3 regions of the Methylobacterium sp. ap11 genome follow, and region 2 is predicted to be linked to each of the others. Evidence: predicted binding sites of a transcription regulator. Region 2 holds the regulator's gene; each other region holds the start of a gene.
The links. The regulator LexA, encoded in region 2, represses DNA repair genes until DNA is damaged. The targets are predictions, from matches to a motif close to TGTTCNNNNTGTGTTCNG.
Positions count from the first base shown of each region.

Region 1: the regulator LexA is predicted to act here: its motif matches at 5,523-5,540, upstream of BMX97_RS06740 (PA0069 family radical SAM protein).
Region 3: the regulator LexA is predicted to act here: its motif matches at 3,733-3,750, upstream of BMX97_RS25785 (trna delta -isopentenylpyrophosphate transferase).

Region 1 is NZ_FOEB01000004.1:20,382-28,032, forward strand. Features, by position in the region: gene BMX97_RS06710 (methyl-accepting chemotaxis protein) at 1-374, shown strand, start outside; gene BMX97_RS06715 (electron transfer flavoprotein-ubiquinone oxidoreductase) at 478-2,142, opposite strand; gene BMX97_RS06720 (uracil-DNA glycosylase) at 2,338-3,309, shown strand; gene BMX97_RS06725 (KPN_02809 family neutral zinc metallopeptidase) at 3,430-4,344, shown strand; gene moaB (molybdenum cofactor biosynthesis protein B) at 4,344-4,970, shown strand; gene BMX97_RS06735 (hypothetical protein) at 4,936-5,451, opposite strand; gene BMX97_RS06740 (PA0069 family radical SAM protein) at 5,571-6,683, shown strand; partial or broken gene BMX97_RS32690 (IS5/IS1182 family transposase) at 7,211-7,372, shown strand.
Region 2 is NZ_FOEB01000002.1:119,633-127,283, forward strand. Features, by position in the region: gene BMX97_RS03055 (glycine--tRNA ligase subunit alpha) at 1-321, shown strand, start outside; gene glyS (glycine--tRNA ligase subunit beta) at 406-2,676, shown strand; gene BMX97_RS03065 (hypothetical protein) at 2,860-3,066, shown strand; gene lexA (transcriptional repressor LexA) at 3,884-4,624, shown strand; gene BMX97_RS03075 (DUF4357 domain-containing protein) at 4,800-5,183, shown strand; gene BMX97_RS03080 (DUF429 domain-containing protein) at 5,180-6,040, shown strand; gene BMX97_RS03090 (DUF7986 domain-containing protein) at 6,362-7,102, shown strand; gene BMX97_RS03095 (MmgE/PrpD family protein) at 7,238-7,651, shown strand, end outside.
Region 3 is NZ_FOEB01000024.1:61,372-69,022, forward strand. Features, by position in the region: gene BMX97_RS25770 (electron transfer flavoprotein subunit beta/FixA family protein) at 107-856, shown strand; gene BMX97_RS25775 (electron transfer flavoprotein subunit alpha/FixB family protein) at 897-1,847, shown strand; gene BMX97_RS25780 (3-hydroxybutyryl-CoA dehydrogenase) at 2,026-2,907, shown strand; gene BMX97_RS25785 (trna delta -isopentenylpyrophosphate transferase) at 2,942-3,682, opposite strand; gene BMX97_RS25790 (hypothetical protein) at 4,026-4,706, shown strand; gene BMX97_RS25795 (hypothetical protein) at 4,765-5,766, opposite strand; gene BMX97_RS25800 (AAA family ATPase) at 5,763-7,651, opposite strand, start outside.

The DNA of each region.
Region 1 (7,651 bases), on a different contig from region 2:
TCGCCGGGCAGACCGGACGCGCCACCGCCGAGATCGCCGAGCAGGTGACCCGCATCCAGGGCTCGACCGAGAAGGCCGTGGCGGCGATCGGCGGCATCGCCGGCCGCATCGGCGAGATCAGCGACGCCTCGACCGCCGTTGCGGCCGCGGTGGAAGAGCAGGGCGCCGCGACCCAGGAGATCGTGCGCAACATCGCCGAGGCGGCCAAGGGCACCGGCGAGGTGACGGGCGGCGTCGTCCAGGTCGCGGGCGCCGCCGACGAGACCGGCGCTGCGGCGAGCCAGGTCCTCTCGGCCGCCAGCGAGCTGGCGCGCCAGTCCGAGCACCTGCGCGGTGAGGTCGGCCGGTTCCTCGCGACGGTCAGGGCGGCGTGACGATCAGGCGCTCGCCGAAAGAGAGAAGTCGCGGGCTCCCCTCTCCCGCACGGGAGAGGGGAGGTGCGCTTCGGTCGGAAGCGCGGGTGGCAGAGAACAGGGTCTACATGTTCACGTAGTTCGGACCGCCCGGGCCTTCCGGGGTGACCCAGTTGATGTTCTGGTTCGGGTCCTTGATGTCGCATGTCTTGCAGTGGACGCAGTTCTGCGCGTTGATCTGGTAGCGCGGCGCGCCGCCCTCCTCGACCCACTCGTAGACGCCGGCCGGGCAGTACCGACCGGACGGCCCACCAAACACGTCATGCTCGGAGGACTTCTGCAGGCCCATGTCTTTCACCTGGAGGTGGACCGGCTGGTCCTCCTCGTGGTTGGTGTTCGACAGGTAGACCGAGGAGAGCCGGTCGAAGGTCAGCACCCCGTCGGGCTTGGGGTACTTGATCGGCGTCACGTCCTTGAGCGGCTTGGTGCAGGCATAGTCCGGCTTGCCGTGCTTGAGCGTGCCGAACAGCGACACGCCGGCGAGCTCGTTGAGCCACATGTCGAGGCCGCCCAAGCCCACGCCCACCATCGTGCCGTACTTCGACCACAGCGGCTTGACGTTGCGCACCCGCTTCAGGTCGTGACCGATCGGGCTCGAGCGCCAGCCCTCCTCGTAGGAGGTCAGCTCGTCCTGGGCGCGGCCGGCGGCGAGCGCCTCGTGGATCGCGCCGGCGGCCTGCATGCCCGACAGGACCGCGTTGTGCGAGCCCTTGATGCGCGGCACGTTGACGAAGCCGGCCGAGTCGCCGACGAGGCAGCCGCCCGGGAAGACGAGCTTGGGCACCGACTGCCAGCCGCCCTCCATGATCGCCCGGGCACCGTAGCCGATGCGCTTGGCGCCCTCGAACACGTCCCGGATCATCGGGTGGGTCTTGAAGCGCTGGAACTCCTCGAACGGCGACAGGGTCGGGTTCTCGTAGTTCAGGTGCGTGACGAACCCGACCGAGACCAGGTGGTCGTCGAAGTGGTAGAGCCAGGAGCCGCCGCCGGCCTTGTTCGGCAGCGGCCAGCCCATCGAGTGCCGCACCAGCCCCGGCTGGAACTTCTCGGGCTTGACCTGCCACAGCTCCTTCACGCCGAGCCCGTACTTCTGGTGGTCGGAATGCTGGTTGAGGCGGTAGCGGTCGATCAGCTTCTTGGTCAGCGAGCCGCGGGCGCCCTCGCCGAACACCGTGTACTTGGCGCGCAGCTCCATGCCGCGGGTGAAGTCATCCCGCGCATCGCCCGAGCGGGCGATGCCGAGGTCGCCGGTGGCGATGCCCACGACCGCGCCCGCCTCGTCATAGAGAATCTCGGCGGCCGGGAAGCCCGGATAGATCTCGACGCCGAGCTCTTCCGCCTTGCGGCCGAGGAACTTGGTCACGTTGGAGAGCGAGCCGACGAAGTTGCCGTGGTTGCTCATCAGCTTTGGGAAGGCGATGTTCGGCAGCGAGAGGCCGCCCGCCGGCCCGAGGAACAGGAACTCGTCCTTCACCACCTCGGTCTTGAGGGGGCGGTCCGGATCCTCGCGCCAGCCGGGCGCCAGCGAGTCGAGCCCGCTCGGGTCGATCACCGCGCCCGACAGGATGTGGGCGCCGACCTCGCTGCCCTTCTCGACCACCACCACCGACACCTCGGTGCCGGCTTCCGCGGCGAGCTGCTTCAGCTGGATGGCGGCAGCCAGCCCGGCCGGGCCCGCTCCGACGATCACCACGTCGAAGTCCATCGCCTCGCGTTCCGGCAGCTCCATCCCGTCTCTCCCTCTGTCTGGTATTAGTTCACATATAAACTATCGTGGACCGCCTCAAGCGGTTCCGTCGGCGGGACCGTGCGACGGCATGTCCCCCGGTGCAAGCGCCCGGGTCCGGGGCCGGGCACGAGATTGCCTGTGCGCGTCCTGTCGCGCCGGTTGTCCACAGCCGGGCGACACGCCACATCTCTTCCCATGACGCCCGACGCTCCCGACAGCCGCGACCTGCTCTCCTTCCTCGACTTCCACGTCGAGGCCGGCGTCGACGTCGCGCTGGACGAGACGCCGCACGACCGCTTCGCCGAGCCCGAGGCCCCGCGCCGGCCCGTCCGGATGGCGGCCGCCGCCGAGGCAACGTCCGCCGAAACCGCACCGCCGCGCGAGATGGAGCGCCACGGGGCGCAGGGCCAGGAAGCCGTTCGCCAGGAAGACTTTCGGCCGGAGACCTTCCGGCAGGAGACCTTCCGACACGAGCCGGTCCGTCCGCCGCCGGCCCGGCCGGACGTTCCGCGGGCCGAACCGCAGACCACCTACGGCCGTTCCGCTGCCGCCGCCCCGGGCGAGGCGGCGGGCGATGCCCGGGAGCTCGCCGCCACCGCGGCGAGCCTGGAGGAGCTCGAAGGGCTGCTCGCCCGGTTCGAGAGCTGCGCCCTGCGCTTCACCGCCAAGAACCTCGTCTTCGCCGACGGCAACCCGCAGGCCCGGGTGATGTTCGTCGGCGAGGCGCCCGGCGCCGACGAGGACCGGATCGGCAAGCCGTTCATGGGCCGCTCGGGCCAGCTCCTCGACCGGATGATGGCAGCGGTCGGGCTCGACCGCACCAACGCCTATGTCGGCAACGTCGTGCCCTGGCGTCCGCCGGGCAACCGCAACCCGACCCCGCAGGAACTCGCGACCTGCAAGCCGTTCGTCGAGCGCCAGATCGCGCTCGCCGATCCCGACATCCTGGTCTGCCTCGGCGGCGTCGCCACCCAGGCGCTCGCCGGCACCAAGGACGGCATCCTGAAATCCCGCGGGCGCTGGTTCCCGTACCGGACCGCCAAGCGCGAGATCCGGCTGCTCGCCACCCTGCATCCCGCCTACCTGCTGCGCCAGCCGCTCCAGAAGCGCCTCGCCTGGCGCGACTTCCGGGCGCTGCGGGCCGCCCTCGACGAAGGCGGGCCGTAGGCGTTTGCGGCACGGCCGTCCAAAGCGGAACCGTGCCGGCTCCCGTTGATTACTCTTGAGCCTCAGGCCTGCGCCGCGTAGCCGTCGCGGCCAAGGTTCACGGGCCGACGGGACGCTGACATGCGCTGGGAAGATTTTCGCACCTCCGACAACGTCGAAGACCGCCGCGGCGAGGGTGGCGGCGGCGGTGGCGGATTCGGTTTCCCCGGGGGCGGCGCCGGGGGGCTCGGCATCGGCACCATCGTGATCCTGTGCATCATCGGCTGGGTCACCGGCATCAACCCGGCGATCCTGATCGGCGGCGCCGAGACCGTGACGCGCCAGCGCGCGCCCCAGGAGCAGGGACACCAGCAGGGCCAGCAGCCCGACCGGCGCACCGGCGCGCCCTCCGACCAGACCGGCAAGTTCGCCGCCGCCATCCTGGGCAACACCGAGGACGTGTGGAAGACGGTGCTGCCGAACCAGACCGGCCGCCAATACACCCCGACCACGATGGTGCTGTATACCGGCGGCACCCGTAGCGGCTGCGGCCAGGCCCGGGCCGCGATGGGGCCGTTCTACTGCCCGCTCGACAAGAAGGTCTATCTCGACACTTCCTTCTTCAAGGAGATGGAGCAGAAGTTCCACGTCAAGGGCGACTTCGCCTACGCCTACGTGATCGCCCACGAGGTCGGCCACCACGTCCAGGACGTGCTCGGCATCCTGCCCAAGGTGCAGCAGAAGCAGCAGCAGGTCGGCGAGCGCGAGTCGAACGCCCTGTCGGTGCGCGTCGAGCTGATGGCCGACTGCCTCGCCGGCGTCTGGGCCAAGAACTCGAACGACCGCTTCAACGCGCTGGAGCCGGGCGACATCGAGGAGGCGATGCAGGCGGCGAGCGCCATCGGCGACGACAAGCTGCAGAAGCAGAGCCAGGGCTACGTGGTGCCCGACTCCTTCACCCACGGCTCCTCGGCCCAGCGCATGCGCTGGTTCCAGACCGGCTACCGCAGCGGCCAGACCCAGTCCTGCGACACCTTCCGGGCCTCGCAGCTCTGATGGCAAGTGTCGACCAAGGCCGCGTCGACCAAGGCCGCGTCGACCAAGGCCGCCTCGACCAGTCCCGGGACTTCGTGCCGCTCGGCATCGCGGTGCTGACCGTCTCGGACACCCGCACGCCCGCCGACGACCGCTCCGGCGACACTTTGGCGGAGCGGCTGACCGCGGCGGGCCACCGGCTCGCCGACCGGGGGATCGTTCCGGACGAGGTCGAGGCGATCCGCGCCCGGGTCCGGGCCTGGGCGGCCGACCCGGCGGTGGACGTGGTGATCACCACCGGGGGCACCGGGTTCACCGGGCGCGACGTGACGCCCGAGGCGCTGGAGCCGCTGTTCGAGAAGCGGATGGACGGCTTCTCGGCGATCTTCCACCGCATCTCCTACGACAAGATCGGCACCTCGACCCTGCAGTCGCGGGCGACCGCCGGGGTCGTGAGCGCCACCTACGTGTTCGTGCTGCCGGGCTCGCCCGGGGCCTGCCGCGACGCCTGGGACGGGATCCTGGCGGCCCAGCTCGACTTCCGCCATCGGCCGTGCAACTTCGTCGAGATCATGCCGCGCCTCGACGAGCACCTGAAGCGCGGTGCGGGCGTCAGCCCCGCAGCAGCGTCCCCCGCAGGGGCCTGACCGGCAGGCGGGCACGGAGCGGCAGGCCGGCCCGCAGCGCCTCGACCCGCACGAGGTCGCCGGCCCGGACCTGCCGCGTGCCGGTCAGCGCCTCGCGCCGGCCGGCGATCCGCTCGAGGAGCGGCGCGTGCGGGCGCCGCAGGCGGCCGACCGAGTCCGGGCCCGTCGTCGCGCCGAACCGGTCGAGCATCCGGATCCAGCCCTCCGCCGGCACGTCGCCGGCCTCCAGGCACAGCATCCAGGGCCGGCGCGCCAGGCCGGCCGCCGCTACCCAGGGACTGCGTCCCCGCGCCACCAGCGCCGCTCCGGTGCTCTCCGCCATGGTGGCGACCTCCGGGTCCTCGGGATGCGCCGCCGCGATCACCGCATCCCCCACCACCCCCGCCGCGACCCCGGCCACCAGGGCCGCGAGGGTATCGGCGAGGACGTCGATGCGCTCGGGATCGATCGCGCCGGGGAGATGGATGGCTGCCGTGAACATGATCGCGCCATAGCGGATGGCGGACGGCGCGTCCTGCCTCGATCGACGGCATTCTTCCCCGCCCTTGCATTTGTTCTTGTTATGTTCGATTTTCCGGCACGGTTGCGGCGGAGGTTCGAATGGGAGCGGGATGCGGAGGGGAGGCGCGCCGTCTCGCCGGATCGACCCCGGCGGCCGAGACCCGCCGCGGACGCGGCGCCACCGCCAATCCGAGCGGCCGCTTCGAGCCCGCGGACCGGGAAGCCTTCGCGGATGGCTGGGACATCGACGAGAACCTGCCGCCCCTGCGCACCGAGGTGACCCTGGAGCGGGCACGCAGCATCATCACCCGCAACACGTCGCCCGATATCGGCTTCGACCGGTCGATCAACCCGTATCGCGGCTGCGAGCACGGCTGCGTCTACTGCTTCGCCCGGCCGAACCACGCCTATGCCGGCCTCTCGCCGGGCCTCGACTTCGAGACCAAGCTCTTCGCCAAGCCGGACGCGGCGCTCCTGCTGGAAACGGAACTCTCGGCCCGGGGCTACGCGCCCCGCACCATCGCGCTCGGCACCGCGACCGACCCGTACCAGCCGATCGAGCGGCGCTACCGACTGACGCGCCAGATCCTCGAGGTGCTGGCGCGCTTCCGCCATCCCGTCGGCCTCGTCACCAAGTCCGACCTCGTGCTGCGCGACCTCGACATCCTGGGCGACTTGGCGAAGGACGGGCTGGTCAAGGTTGCGCTCTCCGTCACCACCCTCGATCCCGTCCTCGCCCGCCGGATGGAGCCCCGCGCCCCGCACCCCGAGAAACGCCTCGCGGCGATCCGGACGCTGGCCGCGGCGGGCATCCCCGCGATGGTCCTGGTGGCGCCGCTGATCCCGGGCCTCAACGACCACGAGATCGAGGCGGTGCTGGCCCGCGCCCGGGAGGCCGGGGCGAGCGAGGCCGGCGGCGCATTGCTGCGCCTGCCGCACGAGCTCGCAGACCTGATGCGCGACTGGTTCGCCGAGCACTATCCCGACCGGGCCGGCCGGACCTTCTCGCTCCTCGCGCAGGCGCGCGGCGGCAAGGTCTACGACGCGACCTACGGACGGCGCTTCACCGGGACGGGCCCCTACGCCGATCTCCTGGACCGGCGGATGCGCGTGGCGATGGCCCGGCTCGGCTATCCGGCGGAGCGCCTGCGGTTGCGGACGGACCTGTTTCGGGTGCCGGTGCGGGTGGGCGGGCAGTACAGCCTGTTCTGAGGCACCCTTTTGATAAATGTCGCGCGTCGCCTGACGAGGAACATGGCAGGAGCGAGGACGGAGGAGGCGAGCGCGGAAGGGACGGTGGAATGAATCATCCCGGGTTTCCCGGAGGCTTCAATTTCCGCGTGGATGGTGCCGCGACGAAGTGAACAGCCCCGTTTTCCCCTGAGATGCGCGACCATGAGAGCGAGCACGGCTCGCAATGGTCGGCGATCCAGTCGATGGCCGCCAAGATCGGCTGCTTGGGTGAGACGTCGAGGAGTTGGTTGCGCTGGAGCGTTTCACGATCGCGTTGCAAGCGCGAAGCTCTCCAGGTTTTTGATTTCGCCGAAGTGGTTACCAGTTCGGCGTCGAAAATCTATGACAAAACAAGAACCTGAGCGGGCGAAGCGTTGGCCTGCCAACGCAAGTCTGCTTAGTGTCTCTCACAAAACTCCCGATCACCGCCTCGGCTCGCTGTGGTGGCGACATCGCGGCGGGAGTTTTGTGAGGTGCACTTAGTCAAAGCGTGATCGAGGTGTGGGAGCCGGGCAAGCGTCGACAGCGCGAGCGTGCCGGCGATGAAAGTGGTGTCTGCCGCCGGCCCGAACCCGACGGACCGGGGCAAGGCGGGGACCAGGCGCTACCTCGTCACCGATGCGCGCGGCACGCCGCCCGGCCTCGTCCTGACGGGCGCCAATTGCCACGGTGATGGTCTCCAGCAACCTCGACGACGCCGAGGCGCTGGTCGCCAAGAGGAGGGAGCCCCGTCGCCCCGGTGGGCGCCGCCGAAGCCGATCATGCCGACACCCTGGTCTTCGGAATCGCCACCCATCGCGGCCGGGTCCACAGGCTCGACCGCGACAGTGCGAAGTCGTCCACCGGACACGGCTCGCCGATACCGGGCCTCGTCCATGGTGAGCCGGGCCGGCGGCAGCGGCGGAGAGCTGGGCGGCCTGCGCGGCGTCTTCCACTCCCGGCAGCGT
Region 2 (7,651 bases):
TACTCGCGCCATAACTTCGAGGCCGCCGACACCGAGATGCTCTTTCGGCAGTTCCGCGACGCCGAGGCCGCGTGCCGGGCCTACCTCGAAGCCGGCGAGCCGGGGGCGGACAGCAACGATCCGCGCCACCGCATGGCGCAGCCGGCCTACGACCAGTGCATCAAGGCCAGCCACGTCTTCAACCTGCTCGACGCGCGCGGGGTGATCTCGGTCACCGAGCGGCAGAGCTACATCCTGCGGGTGCGCGAACTGGCAAAAGCCTGCGGCGAGGCCTGGCGGCGCACCGATGCGGGCGGCCTCGCGGAAGCGCCCGCCGCCTGACATCCGCGCCGCCCGGCGCTACACCCCGCCATCCTCCCCTTCCCGATTCCGGGCCCTCCCGACGAAGGGCCTCGAGGCCGCCCGATGCCCGACCTGCTGCTCGAACTCTTCTCCGAGGAAATCCCCGCCCGCATGCAGCGGCGCGCGGCCGAGGACCTGCGCAAGCTCGTCACCGACGCGCTGGTCGAGCGCGGCTTCCTGTACGAGGGCGCCAAGGCCTTCGCGACGCCCCGCCGCCTCGCCCTCCACGTCGCCGGTCTGCCGGCCCGCGGCCAGGACGTGCGCGAGGAGCGCAAAGGGCCCCGCGTCGGCGCTCCCGAGGGCGCCGTCCAGGGCTTCCTGAAGAGCGCCGGCCTCGCCAGCCTCGACGAGGCCAAGGTCGTTTCCGACCCGAAGAAGGGCGAGTTCTACGTCGCGGTGATCGAGCGGCCCGGCCGCGAGACCATCGAAGTGCTGGCCGAGATCATCCCGGCGATCGTCAAGAGCTTCCCCTGGCCGAAATCGATGCGCTGGGGCGCGGCCTCGCGCGAGCCGGGCTCGCTCCGCTGGGTCCGTCCGCTGCACTCGATCGTCGCGAGCTTCGGTCCCGAGACCGAGACGCCCGAGTTGGTCCCCTTCGCCATCGACGGGGTCGAGGTCGGGTTCACCACCCGCGGCCACCGCTTCCTGGCGCCGCAGGCGATCGAGGTGCGCCGCTTCGCCGATTACCTGCCGGCCCTGGAGCGGGCCTTCGTGGTGCTCGACGCCGACCGGCGCAAGGACATCATCCTGCACGACGCCCGCGACCTCGCCTTCGCGCGCGGCCTCGACCTCGTCGAGGACGAGGGTCTGCTGGAGGAGGTGGCCGGCCTCGTCGAGTGGCCGGTGACCCTGATGGGCGCCTTCGACGAGCGCTTCCTCGCCATCCCCCCGGAGGTGATCCGCGCGACCATCCGGGCGAACCAGAAGTGCTTCGTGCTTCGCGGCGCGCCCGGCCCGGACGGGCGCGAGCGCCTGGCCAACGCCTTCATCCTGGTCTCGAACCTGGTGGCCTCCGACGGCGGTGCCGCGATCGTCGCCGGCAACGAGCGGGTGGTGCGCGCGCGCCTCTCCGACGCGGCGTTCTTCTGGGAGACCGACCGCAAGACCCGTCTGGAAGACCGGCTGCCGAAGCTCGGCAACATCGTGTTCCACGAGAAGCTCGGCACCCAGGCCAGGCGCGTCGAGCGGATCGCGGCCCTCGCCCGGGCGCTGGCGCCGGTCGTCGGGGCCGACCCGGATCTCGCCGAGCGGGCGGCGCGGCTTGCCAAGGCCGACCTCGTCACCGAGATGGTCGGCGAGTTCCCGGAGCTGCAGGGCCTGATGGGCCGCTACTACGCCGCCGAGCAGGGCGAGGACCCGGCGGTCGCCGCCGCGATCGAGGATCATTACAAGCCGCTCGGGCCCAGCGACCGGGTGCCGTCCGAGCCGGTCTCGGTGGCGGTGGCGCTCGCCGACAAGCTCGATACGCTTGCAGGTTTCTGGGAAATCGATGAGAAGCCTACTGGCAGTAAGGATCCGTATGCCCTGCGGCGGGCGGCGCTAGGTGTAATTCGCCTCCTACTCGAAAATAATATAAAAATGCGGTTGGATTACATCGTCCGCGCCGCACATATGCCCGTCGCATTGGAAATCGCACGAAAATATGATTCGGCCGCAAGATTGAAAGCCCTTTCTGCAATTGCAGGCATGGATTTAAGTGAGCCGTCCTATGAGGTGGCCAAATCTGCTATTGATGACGATTATTTCGGAAAAAGCTTGGGTAAGTACGAAAAAATCGATAAACAGTCGCGTGAGGTTTGTGAGAGCCTTTTTTCGTTTTTCGTTGACCGGCTGAAGGTCTACCTGCGCGACCAAGGCGCCCGCCACGACCTGATCGACGCCGTCTTCGCGCTGCCCGGGCAGGACGACCTCCTGATGGTGGTGCGCCGGGTCGAGGCGCTCGGCCGCTTCCTCGACACCGAGGACGGCAAGAACCTGCTCGCCGGCTCCCGTCGCGCCGCCAACATCCTGCGGATCGAGGAGAAGAAGGACGGTCGCGCTTACGATGCGGCGCCGGACCAGAGCCTCCTGCGCCTGCCCGAGGAATCGGCCCTGGCCGAGGCCCTGCGGATGGCCGGCGCCGAGGCGGGCAAGGCCGTGGCGGTGGAGGATTTCGAGGGGGCGATGCGGGCGCTCTCGACCCTGCGTGCGCCGGTCGACGCCTTCTTCGACAAGGTGACGGTGAACGCCGACGAGCCGGCCCTGCGCGCCAACCGCCTAGCGCTCCTCAACGCGCTCCGGGCGGCGACCCGGGAGGTCGCGGACTTCTCCCGCATCGGCGGCGAGGGCCGCTGAGCGCAACGCGCGACCGGGCTCTCCCGTAAGCCCGGCCGCGCGCGTCCGGCCGTCGATCCGGCGCCGTGAGCCAATCCGCGTCTCCCGCGTTTCCCCGGCGGGAGAGGGCGGCCGCCCCCCGGCTCCCGCGGTCCCCCCGGGGGCCGGCGGATCGACACGGTGCGGCGAGGGACTTTGACTGCGATGCACCAGAACGCCATCCGACCGCACCGGGACAAGCCGGGAGTCTCGGCCCGCGGCATCGTGCTCACCCTGCTCGGGGTCGTGATCGGCAGTGCCGGCTACTACGCCTCCTGGCGCTACCAGACCCCGCTTGGCACGATCGGCGGTATCGCCGGTCTGGCGCTCTGCGTGATCGGCACCAGCCACGGCCACGAGGGCGGGCACTAAGCTCGACTTTGGCCTTCAGGCTGCGTTGCAGGGAGGGCGGGCCCCGGGCGGCGGCAGGGGCGAAGCACGGTTTCGTTCTGTGCCGCTGGAGCCGGGATGTCGCCAAAACGCGCTCACGCCAGCGAGCGTATCCGGGAGGGCGGGTTGCGCCTTCGGGTACCGGGCGGCCTGCACCGCCTTGCGGCGTTCGCGAGCGGGCCGACGCGCTGCCGACAGGAGATTGCGGAGAGCAGGGCGAGCAGGCAGGGGTGGTGCGGGCGATCACCCGGCCCGACCACTGGCGCTGGGTCTCGACGCCGAGATGGGCGCGAGTCTCCCGGACGGTAACCTCGACGCTCCCGTACCCGTCACGGCTCTCTGGCGGTGGTGATCAATAACTGGCGAAGGAATTCCGGGATCGAGCGGAATGATCTGTGGTCCCGCCGGTCGGATCGGGGTGGTCGGGGCGTTGTCCGGTTGCGCTTTCGGTGGCCGGTCCGGGCGCCGGCCGCGCGTCGTCTGATCGCGAAAGGGTTCGTGGCGGAGCGCGAAGGCACGCTTTCCTCTTCGAACCGGACAATCGCCGCACGGCGTATGGTTTCGACGTCGTCGGTGCCGAGACGATCCGCGATGAACGCCCGCACGGCCGGGTTCTTGTCCAGCCGCGAGAGGCGATGCTGAGTCTGGACCCTGGAGCCGCGTCCGATGGCGCGTGGTACTCGGCTTCTTCCGCCCCAACATCCCGTTTTTTCAAAGCCGCTTGCGGAACACTTGCGGAACGCTTACCATGTTCGCGATTTGTTTCCGGAGCGCGGCAGCGCGGGGATGAGAGAGTCACATGCTCACGCGTAAGCAGTTGGACCTGCTCCGCTTCATTCAGCAGAGAATGCGCGAGACGGGTGTCCCCCCGTCCTTCGACGAGATGAAGGACGCCCTCGACCTGAAGTCGAAATCGGGCATCCACCGCCTGATCACCGCCCTGGAGGAGCGCGGCTTCCTGCGCCGTCTGCCGAACCGGGCCCGGGCGATCGAGGTGATCCGCATCCCCGATACGGTGACGGGGCCGGCGACGGCTCCCGCGGCCGGGGCCGAGGTGGTGCGGTTCAACCCGAGCGTCGTCGAGGGCGGGCGCGCCCACGAGCCGAAGCGGCAAGCCGGCATCCCCGCCATGGCGACGGCCTCGGATGAGAACGGCCACTCGGTCAGCGTACCGGTGATGGGCCGGATCGCCGCCGGTACGCCGATCTCGGCGATCCAGAGCCAGAGCCGCACGGTGGCGATGTCGCCGGACTTCCTGGCCAGCGGCGAGCACTACGCCCTGGAGGTGCGCGGCGACTCGATGATCGAGGCCGGCATCCTCGACGGCGACCTCGTGGTGATCCGCCGCCAGGAGACCGCCAATACCGGCGACATCATCGTGGCGCTGATCGACGACGAAGAGGCGACCTTGAAGCGCCTGCGGCGCCGAGGCTCGTCGATCGCGCTCGAGGCCGCCAACCCGGCCTACGAGACCCGGGTGCTCGGGCCGGATCGGGTGCGGATCCAGGGCCGGCTGGTGAGCCTGGTGCGGAAGTACTGAGTTCGCGCGGGGAGCGCCTTCGCCCGACCCCCCGCACGGGAGGGTGGCCTGCGAAGCAGGCCGGAAGAGGGGGAGCGACGCTTCCGGAAAAACATGTGGCACGCCGCCATGTTCTGCGGGCCTGATCCGGTCCGCAGCTCCGGCGGGCGTGCCCATGGCGCCAGTTCGGGCGCCCGTGCGGCAGAGCTTCTATGCGACCGCACGACCGCGCAGCGAAACCCACAAGGCCTATCTCGACATGATCGGCGGCGGCGACGTGCTCCGCGCCGGCTCGCTCGTCAGCCCGACCACGACCGACGGCTTGCCAGTGAACCTCGGCAAGTTGCGCGAGCAGTTCGCCGGCGAGAACGCCCTCGCGCCGCAGGGCGGCTGCCTGAGCTTGACCAAGGACATTTTCTTCACGAGTCCCTCGCCGGCCTCGGCGCTGGTCGAGGGCTGCAGCTCGACAGGGCCTGGTGACTCGATCAGGGTCACGGACCGGAAGCGGCTCGGTGACGGGTTTCGCGAACACGATGTGCTGGGTGAGGGGTCCATGCTCATGCGGAGTGCCGGCCCGTGAGCGTGGTCGGGACGACCAGCATTATCGGGTTCGATTCGGCCTGGACCGACAACCCTCGTGCGCCGGGTGCGATCTGCACGATTCGCATCGACCGGGCCGGCCGCCGCACCCTCGTGCCGCCGCGCCTCGCCTCGTTCGACGAGGCTCGCGCGGCGATCGAGGCGGAGAGCGCCATCAGCGACTTGCGCCTCGTCGCCCTCGACCAGCCGACCCTGGTTCCGAACGCGACCGGGATGCGCCCGGTCGATCGGGTCGCGGCCTCCCTGATCTCCTGGCTCGGCGGCGGCGTGCAGCCGGCGAACCGCGGGAAGGCCGGGATGTTCGACGACGCGGCCCCGCTCTGGCGCTTCAAGGAGCGGCTCGGCGCGACGGAGGATCCGGAGGCCTCGCGGGAGGCCATCCGCGGCCTCTACCTGATGGAGGTCTTTCCCGCCCTGGCGATGCCGTCCCTCGATCCCGCCTTCGACGGCCGCCTGCGCGGACCGCGCTACAACCCGGCCCGCCGCAAGACCTTCACGCTGGCGGGCTGGCAGGCGGTGATCGCGGCGGTGCGGCGGCAAGCGGTCGAGTCCAGGATCGCCGGGCTCGCGGACTGGGCCGACGACCTGGCGCGGATCGCAACCCCGCGCAAGGCCGACCAGGACCGGCTCGACGCGGTGCTCTGCGCCCTCATCGGGCTGCACTGGCTCGTCCAGCCACGTCACAGCTCGATCATGATCGGCGACCGCATCGCGGGCTACATGGTGGCGCCGGCAAGCCCGTCGGTGCGAACGCGGCTCGAGACTGCCGCCAAGGCTTGCGCCGTTCCGGTCGACCCCGAGCGCCGCGTCACGGCCTCGGCCAGCGGCGGGCCTTGAAGGTGGTCTCGTCGCCGTTCCGCAAGGCGATCTCGCCGTGGATCGTGTCGGCACCGTCGCACTCGGCCCAGCCGTCGCCGAACACCTCGTCGCCCTCGTCCGAGCCCTGGAAGCGGAAGTCGACATCGGTTCGGCTGCAGGCGCCGTCGAGGCTTGCGGCGACGGCGCCGAAGCGGAACCTGTCCGCTCCGTTCGGCCCGGAGGCGATGAAGGCCGGCTCGACGAGGTCGAGATAGTCGTTGTCCCGGGCGCCGGCCTAGGTGATGCCCGCTCCCGAATATTCTCCATGCGACCTATCTCCTGGCGGGCGGGAGAACGATCATGACCGGCGAGAAGGCGACAGCCCGGGGCACCATCCTTGCCCAGTATCGGCCGATCCGGTGCGCGATCCAGGCCGTCCTCGCGCAGGCCGTGGATGCCTGCAGGAAGCCCGACCTCAACCGGGCCGCCAAGCATCTCGGCCTCCTCGACGAGGCGCACCTCGCGGACGACACGGTCCTCAATATGCTCTGCGACGTGGCGCTGTTCGAGCCCAACCAGCGCGGCCGGCGCGTCTTCGACGGCTTCCTGCGCGATCGCCTCGCCGCTCTCGACCCGGGCGAGCAGGAGGTCGCCCGCCGAATGGAGGGCGCGTTCGTGTCGATCTTCCGGGTGGCCGGGCGGCACGCCCAGGCCGGTCTATGGCTCGAGGACCTGCTCGCCGCCGGACGCCGCCTCTGGCTCGTCGACGAGAGTCTCGAAGCCTCCGCCTCCGATGGGGAGGTGATCGGCATGCGGCTGTTCGAGGCCGGGTCGTTCCACGCCGGCTTCGGCATCATCGTCGAGCCGCAAGAGGATCTGGTCGCATTCTGCACGCAGGCCGCCGCCCGCGGCAACCGCCTGCCCATCCGCCACTCCCTGGCGGCCGCGCTCTATGCCGACGACATCCAGGCGCGGAGCCTGCCCAGCCTCGACGAGGTGGACATGCCCGAGGTCGTCGTCGAAGCCCTGATGCGACAGGCCGGCGTCCCGCAAGGCACGCCCGTGGCACGGCCTCGCCGGGGCCGCAGACGACCGAAGTGAGGGGCAACCGGAACGCGCCCGTGGCGCTCGCGATTCAACCGGACGAACCTCGGGCCTTGCCCGGGGTTCGTCCGCTCCCGCCACACGCCGCGTCGCGGGCACGGTCGGGATGACGACGAACCGGAGGAGGACGCCATGACCCGTATCGACCGCCGCACGCTCCTCGGCGCCGCGAGCCTGGCGCTCGCGGGCAGCACGGCGCAGGCCGCCTCCGACCCCGTCGCGCCGCCCGCCCGGTCGACCCCGCCGCACGACGTCACCCGCACGCTCGCCCGCTACGTGACGACGGCCCGCTTCGAGGACCTGCCCGAGGCGGTGCGGCGCGAGGGCACCCGCACCTTCCTCAACTGGGTCGGCGTCGCCATCGGCGGCTCGCACCACGAGACCCTCGACGTCGCGGTCTCGGCGCTCCAGCCCTTCTCCGGGCCGCCGCAGGCCGGGCTGTTCGGGCGCAGCGAACGCTTCGACATCATGAACGCCGCGTTCCTCAACGGCGTGTCGAGCCACATCTTCGACTACGACGACACCCACCTGAAGACCGTGATCCAC
Region 3 (7,651 bases), on a different contig from region 2:
TCGGCCGCTACGGTCCGCGCCACCGTGCTCCATCGGGGATGATCGCTGGCCGGCCGAGGGAGGGCCCGGCCACCATCGTCCCTTCGTCCTGAAGGATGCGACGATCATGAAGGTTCTGGTGCCCGTCAAGCGGGTGGTCGACTACAACGTGAAGATCCGGGTGAAGCCGGACGGCTCCGGCGTCGAGCTCGCCAACGTCAAGATGTCGATGAACCCCTTCGACGAGATCGCCGTCGAGGAGGCGATCCGCCTCAAGGAGAAGGGCAAGGTCACCGAGATCGTCGCCGTCTCGATCGGCCCGCAGCAGGCGCAGGAGACGATCCGCACCGCGCTCGCCATGGGCGCCGATCGCGGCATCCTGGTCAAGACCGACGCCGCCGTCGAGCCGCTCGCCGTCGCCAAGCTCCTCAAGGCGCTGGTCGAGAAGGAGAGCCCGGATCTCGTCATCCTCGGCAAGCAGGCGATCGACGACGACTCGAACCAGACCGGCCAGATGCTCGCCGCGCTGCTCGGCTGGCCGCAGGGCACCTTCGCGTTCAAGCTCGAGGTCGCGGACGGCAACCTCGACGTGGTGCGCGAGATCGACGGCGGCCTGCAGACCCTGAACCTGACGCTGCCGGCGATCGTCACCACGGATCTCCGCCTCAACGAGCCGCGCTACGCCTCGCTGCCCAACATCATGAAGGCGAAGAAGAAGCCCCTCGACACCGTGGAGCCGGAGGCGCTCGGCGTCGACGTGAGCCCGCGCCTCAAGGTGCTCAAGACCGTCGAGCCGGGCGGCCGCAAGGCCGGCGTTAAGGTCGCCAGCGCCGCCGAGCTCGTCAACAAGCTGAAGGTCGAGGCGGGCGTCCTCTGAGGATCGCCGCGCTTCCCGCGAAAGGAAGGAACGACACGCCATGACCACTCTCCTGCTGGTCGAGCATGCCGGCGGCGCCGTGAAGGACGCCAGCACCAAGGCCCTGACGGCGGCCAAGCAGCTCGGCGCCCCGGTCCACGCCCTCGTGGTCGGCGCCGACGCGAAGGGAGCCGCCGAGGCCGTCGCCAAGCTCGACGGGATCGAGAAGGTGCTGGTGGCCGCCGACGCCGCCCTCGACCACCTCCTCGCCGAGCCGACCGCGTCGCTCGTCGCCGAGCTTGCCGCGAACTACGACACCGTGATCGCCGCCGCCTCGACCGAGGGCAAGAACGTGCTGCCGCGCGTCGCCGCCCTCCTCGACGTCGCGCAGGTCTCCGACATCATCAAGGTGGCGGGTCCCGACACGTTCGAGCGGCCGATCTACGCCGGCAACGCGATCCAGACCGTGCAGGCCACCGACGCCAAGCGGGTGATCACGGTGCGCACCGCCGCCTTCCAGGCGACCCCCGAGGGCGGCTCCGCCGCCCCGGTCGAGGCGGTGTCGGCCGCGGCGGCGCCCGCGGCGAAGTCGTCGTTCAAGGGCGAGGAGATCGCCAAGTCGGACCGTCCGGAGCTCGCCGGCGCGCGCATCATCGTGTCGGGCGGCCGCTCGCTCGGCTCGGCCGACAAGTTCAAGGAGCTGATCGAGCCGCTCGCCGACTCGCTCGGTGCCGCGGTCGGCGCCTCCCGCGCGGCGGTCGATGCGGGCTACGCCCCCAACGACTGGCAGGTCGGCCAGACCGGCAAGGTCGTGGCGCCGGACCTCTACGTCGCGGTCGGCATCTCGGGGGCGATCCAGCACCTCGCCGGCATGAAGGACTCGAAGGTCATCGTCGCGATCAACAAGGACGAGGAGGCGCCGATCTTCCAGGTCGCCGATTACGGCCTCGTCGGCGACCTGTTCCAGGTCGTGCCGGACCTGCAGCAGGAAATCGCCAAGGCCAAGGGCTGATCGGCCAAGGACTGATTGGGCCAAGGGCCGATCGCTCGAGGCTGACAATGCCCGCCCCCCGCGCGGATCGCGCGGGGGGCGGCATCGAGACCCTTCCGGGCTCCGCTGGAACCCTTCGCATCTGCGAAGGCGCGATGATATGAACGGTCTGGACCGCGTGGCGGGAAGGCAGGGTGTGATGGGCATCGAGATCAAGACGGTCGGGATCATCGGGGCCGGCCAGATGGGCAGCGGCATCGCCCATGTCTGCTCCCTGGCCGGTCTCGACGTGCGGATGAACGACCGCGATCCCGAGCGCCTGAAGAACGGCCTCGCCACCGTCAACGGCAACCTGCAGCGCCAGGTCTCGAAGGGCGCGATCACCGAGAGCCAGCGCCGCGACGCGATCGAGCACATCATCGCGGTCGATTCGTTCGACGATTTCGGTCCCTGCGACCTGGTGATCGAGGCGGCCACCGAGGACGAGGTGATCAAGCGCAGCATCTTCAGCGCGCTGTGTCCGTCCCTGCGCCCCGAGACGATGGTGGCGACCAACACCTCGTCGATCTCGATCACGCGCCTTGCCGCCTCGACCGACCGGCCGGAGCGGTTCATCGGCATCCACTTCATGAACCCGGTGCCGGTGATGCAGCTCGTCGAGCTGATCCGCGGCATCGCCACCGAGGACCCGACCTACGAATCGGCCAAGGCCTTCGTGCGCCGCCTCGGCAAGATCGTGACGGTGTCGGAGGATTTTCCGGCCTTCATCGTCAACCGCATCCTGCTGCCGATGATCAACGAGGCGATCTACACCCTCTACGAGGGCGTCGGCTCGGTCGATTCGATCGACACCGCGATGCGGCTCGGCGCCAACCACCCGATGGGCCCGCTCCAGCTCGCCGACTTCATCGGCCTCGATACCTGCCTGTCGATCATGCAGGTGCTCTACGAGGGCCTGGCCGATTCGAAGTACCGCCCCTGCCCGCTCCTGGTGAAGTACGTCGAGGCCGGCTGGCTCGGCCGCAAGACCAAGCGCGGCTTCTACGATTACCGCGGCGCGGAGCCGGTGCCGACCCGCTGAGGGCGGGGCTCACCGTCCGCGCGCTGAAAGCCGATCACGCCACCGCGGCCTTGCGGGACTTTCCCGTATTGCGGGCCGGCCAGCCGAGAGCGACGAGCCGCGCCTTGGCGTGCTCGCGCACCTCGTCGCGCAGGCCCGGCGCCATCGCCGCCAGGGCGGCCTGGGTCTCGGGCGCCAGCATCAGGTCGGTGACCGCGTTGATCGACTGCGCCTCGTCGATGCGCGCCGTCAGGTCGGCGTCGGTCGCGCTGCCGCCCGTCTCGGCCGGCGGCAGGTCGGCATCGTTCGCCGGCCCGGCGTTGCGGTCCTCCTCCGGCGCCGGCCCGGTCCGGCGCGCCGGGGCGTTGGCGGCCACGAGGTCGGGACGGCTCGCCTTGAACTCGTCGGCCTCGTCCTCGGAATAGAGCAGGCCGTGCAGGCCGGCGAGCTTGAGGATCACCCGGTCCTTGGCCCGCTTCTCCGCCATGGCGAAGACATAAGCCGCCTGGCGGCCCGAGACGCGGTAGTTCACGCCGATCAGCGCCTCGCCGATCGACCACTCGGTGCGGTCGCCGCTCGGGCCCGGCATGTGGCCGGTCACCAGGATCACCGCCTCGTCCCGCTCCGCCCGCACGATCACCGGCGCATCGAAGCGGATGCGGGCCTGCACGGCGATCCGCTCCAGGGCCTTGTGGTAGATCACGGCGGTGCCCTGCACGCGCCAGACGTTGCCGGCCAGCGGCTCGCCGTAGGTGGCGAGGATGTCGGCGATCTGCTTGTCGGTGGTTGCGCTCATCTCGATCGATCTCACCTGCTGACGGCGGGCGCCCGGCGGGCCGGGTCGCGCGTTCCGTATTTGTTCTCTAGCATGCCGCCATCCGGTTCGCGAGGGTTTTCGCGGGTTTGCCGCGAGACCAGATCGCTGCGGCGAGGGATTTTTCGTCGCAGCGCAGTCACTCGATCGTCCCAACGCCAAGCTGCCGCCGGATCGGCGATCCCATAGCGCCCCGCTTATCGGGGCACGAGGATTGGGTCACGTTGCCGAACCGGGGTATGTTCGCTAAATGTTCCTATGGAGAGACGCCACCTCGACTGTCACGGATCGCGTGGCGCGCGCCGCCATCTGCCCGGAGCCCCGCATGAGCACGCCCGCCCTCCTCGATTCCTCGGCCCTGCTCGAGCGGCCGGGCCAGCGCCGCAGCGCCGTGCGCAGCCCCTCGCCCCGACGTGGCGCCCCCCTCGTCGCGGCGGTGCCGCGTCAAGCGCTGATCGCGGATTTCCTGGCCATCGCGGCCCTCGATCCGGGGGTCGAGCGGCTGAAGGCGGCGCCGGCGCCGATCCGCCTGCCGCTGGGCGACGGGGTGGTCGCGCACGCCGCCGATTTCGAGCAGGTCCGCACCGACGAGCCGGGCCTCCTCGTCGACGTGGTGGCGGAGGCCGACCTTGGCCGCCATCCCTTCCGCACCGCCTACGTGGCGGGCGAGCCGGTGGTGGCCGAGGACGGGCGGCGCTTCGTCATCGAGAGCGCAGCCTCGCTGCGGGCCGAGCCCCGGATCTCGACGGTGCGGCTGATCATGGCGTGTCGCCGCACCTACGTCTCGGCCGGCGACCGGGTGCGCATCCTGCACCACCTCGACGAATGCGGCACCGGCCGGCTGGTCGACTGCGCCGGGATGGCGATCAACGCCCAGGACGGCGTCGCGGCGGTGCTGGCGCTCGCCGTCGAGGGTCTCGTGGCGGTCGATATCGGCCGGCCGATCCTACCCGAGACCGCGGTGCGCCGGCGGCCGTTGCCCTATCCCGATCCGTTCGGGTTCTGAGCCCGCCTTGGCGACGAGGACGACCCGCCGCGCGGTGGCCTCGTACCGTCGTATGCGCTCAGCCGCCGCGCCGGGCCACCGCCGCCTCGACCAGCGAGCGGATCGCCGCCTGGACCGGCTCCGGCGTCGCGTCGCGCACGAACTTCGCCTCGATCTCCTCGCGGATCAGGGCGCCGTCGTCGCTGCGGGCGAGGTCGGTGGCGGTCTCGGCCTGGAGCAGCGACACGAAGGCGCTCTCGATCCGGCCGATCGTCTCGGGCGACTCATCGGCGGCGACCTGGCGGCCGGTGAGGTCGAACACGTCGGCGACGTGCGGCAGGCGCTCCTCGATGAGCGAGAGATCGCCGGCGAGCACGAAGACCGCGGGGATGTGGGCGATCAGGTCGACCGAGCCGCGGGTGATGTTGCCCGGGTTGAACCAGCGCGTTTCCCCGACCTGCATCGGGGCGTGGCGCTTGTGGACGTGGCCGTTGATCGCGAGCGCGCAGCCATGGATCGCCTCGGGCGGCACCGCGCCCGGATAGCCCGCCCCGAAGGCGAGGTCGTGGTGGGTCAGCCAGAGGACGGCGTCGGCCTGCGGGATCAGCCCGCGGACATCCGTGGGGATCGCCTGCCCGAACGGCGTCGCGCCGAAGCCGAGGCGGCGGTCCTTCACCGCGTAGAGCGCCGCCGGGCCGGATTCCGGCACGACGTCGAGGACGTCGCTCACCGCCAGCATCGCCAGGCTGTCGCCGTCGGACAGGCGGGTATGGCGGATGTCGTGATTGCCGACATTGGCGAGCGGCCGGTGCCGGAAGCCCTTGAGGATGCGGATCAGCCGCGACTTCAGGCTCTCGTCGGGCTCCACCGGGCGCTCGAACAGGTCGCCGAGGAGTACTGGCGCGAGGTCGCGGGCATTCGCCAATGCCACGCAATGCTCGAGCTTGTTCAGGACCGGTGCCGGCCAGTCCGGGTCCTTGCGCCGCCCGGGCCGGCGCGACGAGACGTGGGGATCGCCGATCACGAGGAGACCCGCGCAGGCGACCGGCGCGGCGTCGAGCCGCTCGCGTCCGAGGATCATGCGGAGCCCCCCGTGCCGGCGTGGCGGTGGCCGACGAGAAGGGAGGCGGGTGCCACGGGGGTGCCGCAGGCCGGGCAGCGCCCGCCGGTGGCGGCGAGGACCACTTCCATCTCGGCCTCGGCGACGGCGAGCCCGTCCCGGGCCGCGGCCGCGCGTCCCCGCGCCGCGGCGAGGCGCCGGCCGGTCTCGGCGAGGCGTTGCGCCGTCGCGGCGGCGTCGGGGCGGAGCACCGGACGGGGCGCCTCGTCCGGCAGCCCGGCGAGCACCGCGGCACGGTCCCGCGCATCGGCGAGGCCGGCGCGCAGGCGCCGTAGCCGTGCGGCGTGGGTGCCGGCCCGGGCGGTGTCGCGCGCCACCGGTGCCTCTGGCGGCAGCCCGGCGAGCGCCGCGACCCGCTCGCGCGCCGCCGCGAGATCCGCCGCCGCCGCGAGCACACGGCGGCCGAGGGCGGCGCGGTGGCGCGCCTCGGCGAGCGCGCGGCCGATCTCGGCACCGGTCTCGGGCGCCGGCAGGTCGGCCAGCACCCGGGCGCGGGCGGCGGCCCCGGTGGCGAGGCGGCCGGACCGGGCGAGACGGTCGGCCAGGGCCTCGCGGTCGCGCAGGCGCGCCTCCTCGGCCGAGAGCGCATCGGCCTGCCCCCGCAGCCCGGCCAGGGCCCCTTCCAGGGCGTCGAGATCGCCGAGGGCGCTCAATGCCTCGCGCAGGCGGGCAATCTCGCGCTCGCCCTCGCGGATGGTGCGCTGGTCCTCCGTCACCCGCTCGCGCTGCAGCGCCTGCATGTCGCGCACCAGCCCGGCCTCGCGGCCGATCGACAGCACGGCCGAGCGCCGGGCCGGCTTCTCGCCGAGCAGGAAGACCGGAAACTTCTGGTGCGCCACGTGGACGTCGAGGTCCTCGACCCGGGTGATGCCGAACAGGCGCTCGACCCAGGCCGGCACGTCGCGGCCGCCGGTCTCCAGGGTGGTGCCGTTCTCCCGCACCAGCGACCCGTCGGCCTCGTGCAGCGACCACAGGTTGACCGGGGTGCGCTTCGGCTGGCGGGCATAGCGCAGCACCCGCCCGTCGGCGACGCCGATCTCGACCCGCGCGACGTTCGCGCCCGCCCGCACCAAGCTGTCGCGCACCTCGCCGTAGAAAACCGCCCGCAGGGCCCGGATCACCGTCGACTTGCCGTGGTTGTTGGGGCCGACGAGCGCATTGACGCCGGGGCCAAGCGGCAGGGTCGCGTCGGAAAAACCCTGGACGTCGACGAGGCGCAGGTAGCGAAAACCCGGCCTCTCCGGCGTCCAGGCCGCCGCGCAGGACGCGGCCGGCCCGGCGATGGCGACGCCGGTCTCGGGCCGTCCGGCGATCCGGCTGACCGTCAGGTCGGTCCCGAACCCCGCCACGTCGTGATGGGAGATCGCCAGGCACTGCACGCCGAGCTTGGCGGCGCTCTCCTCCAGCACCCGGTAGAAGGCCGGCACCCGGTCGGGGGCGATCCAGCAATCGGCCTCGTCGAGGGCGAGGAAGCGCCCGACCCCGGCCTTGACCACGGCGATCAGGCGCAACGCCATGCCGACCACGTTGGTCATGGCACCGCCGTTGTCCTCCAGAACGTCCTCGCGGCCGCCATCCGGGCGCTCGACCCCGATGTCGAGGGCCGGCAGGCCGCGCTCGGTGGTGAGATCCAGGCGCACCGGCTTCTCGCCGGGCAGCACCTCCTGGACGAGGGCGGTGAGCAGGGTCTCGAAGGTCGCGACGCTGCGCCGGTTGGCCTCCTGCTGCAGCTCGCGCAGGTAGGTATCGACCGCGTCGCGCTGGGCGAGGCGGCCCTTGGCGGCGGCGACCTCGCGGGTGCGGGCGGCCAGGGTCTCGCGGTCGCGGTCGCGGGCCGCCTCCAGGC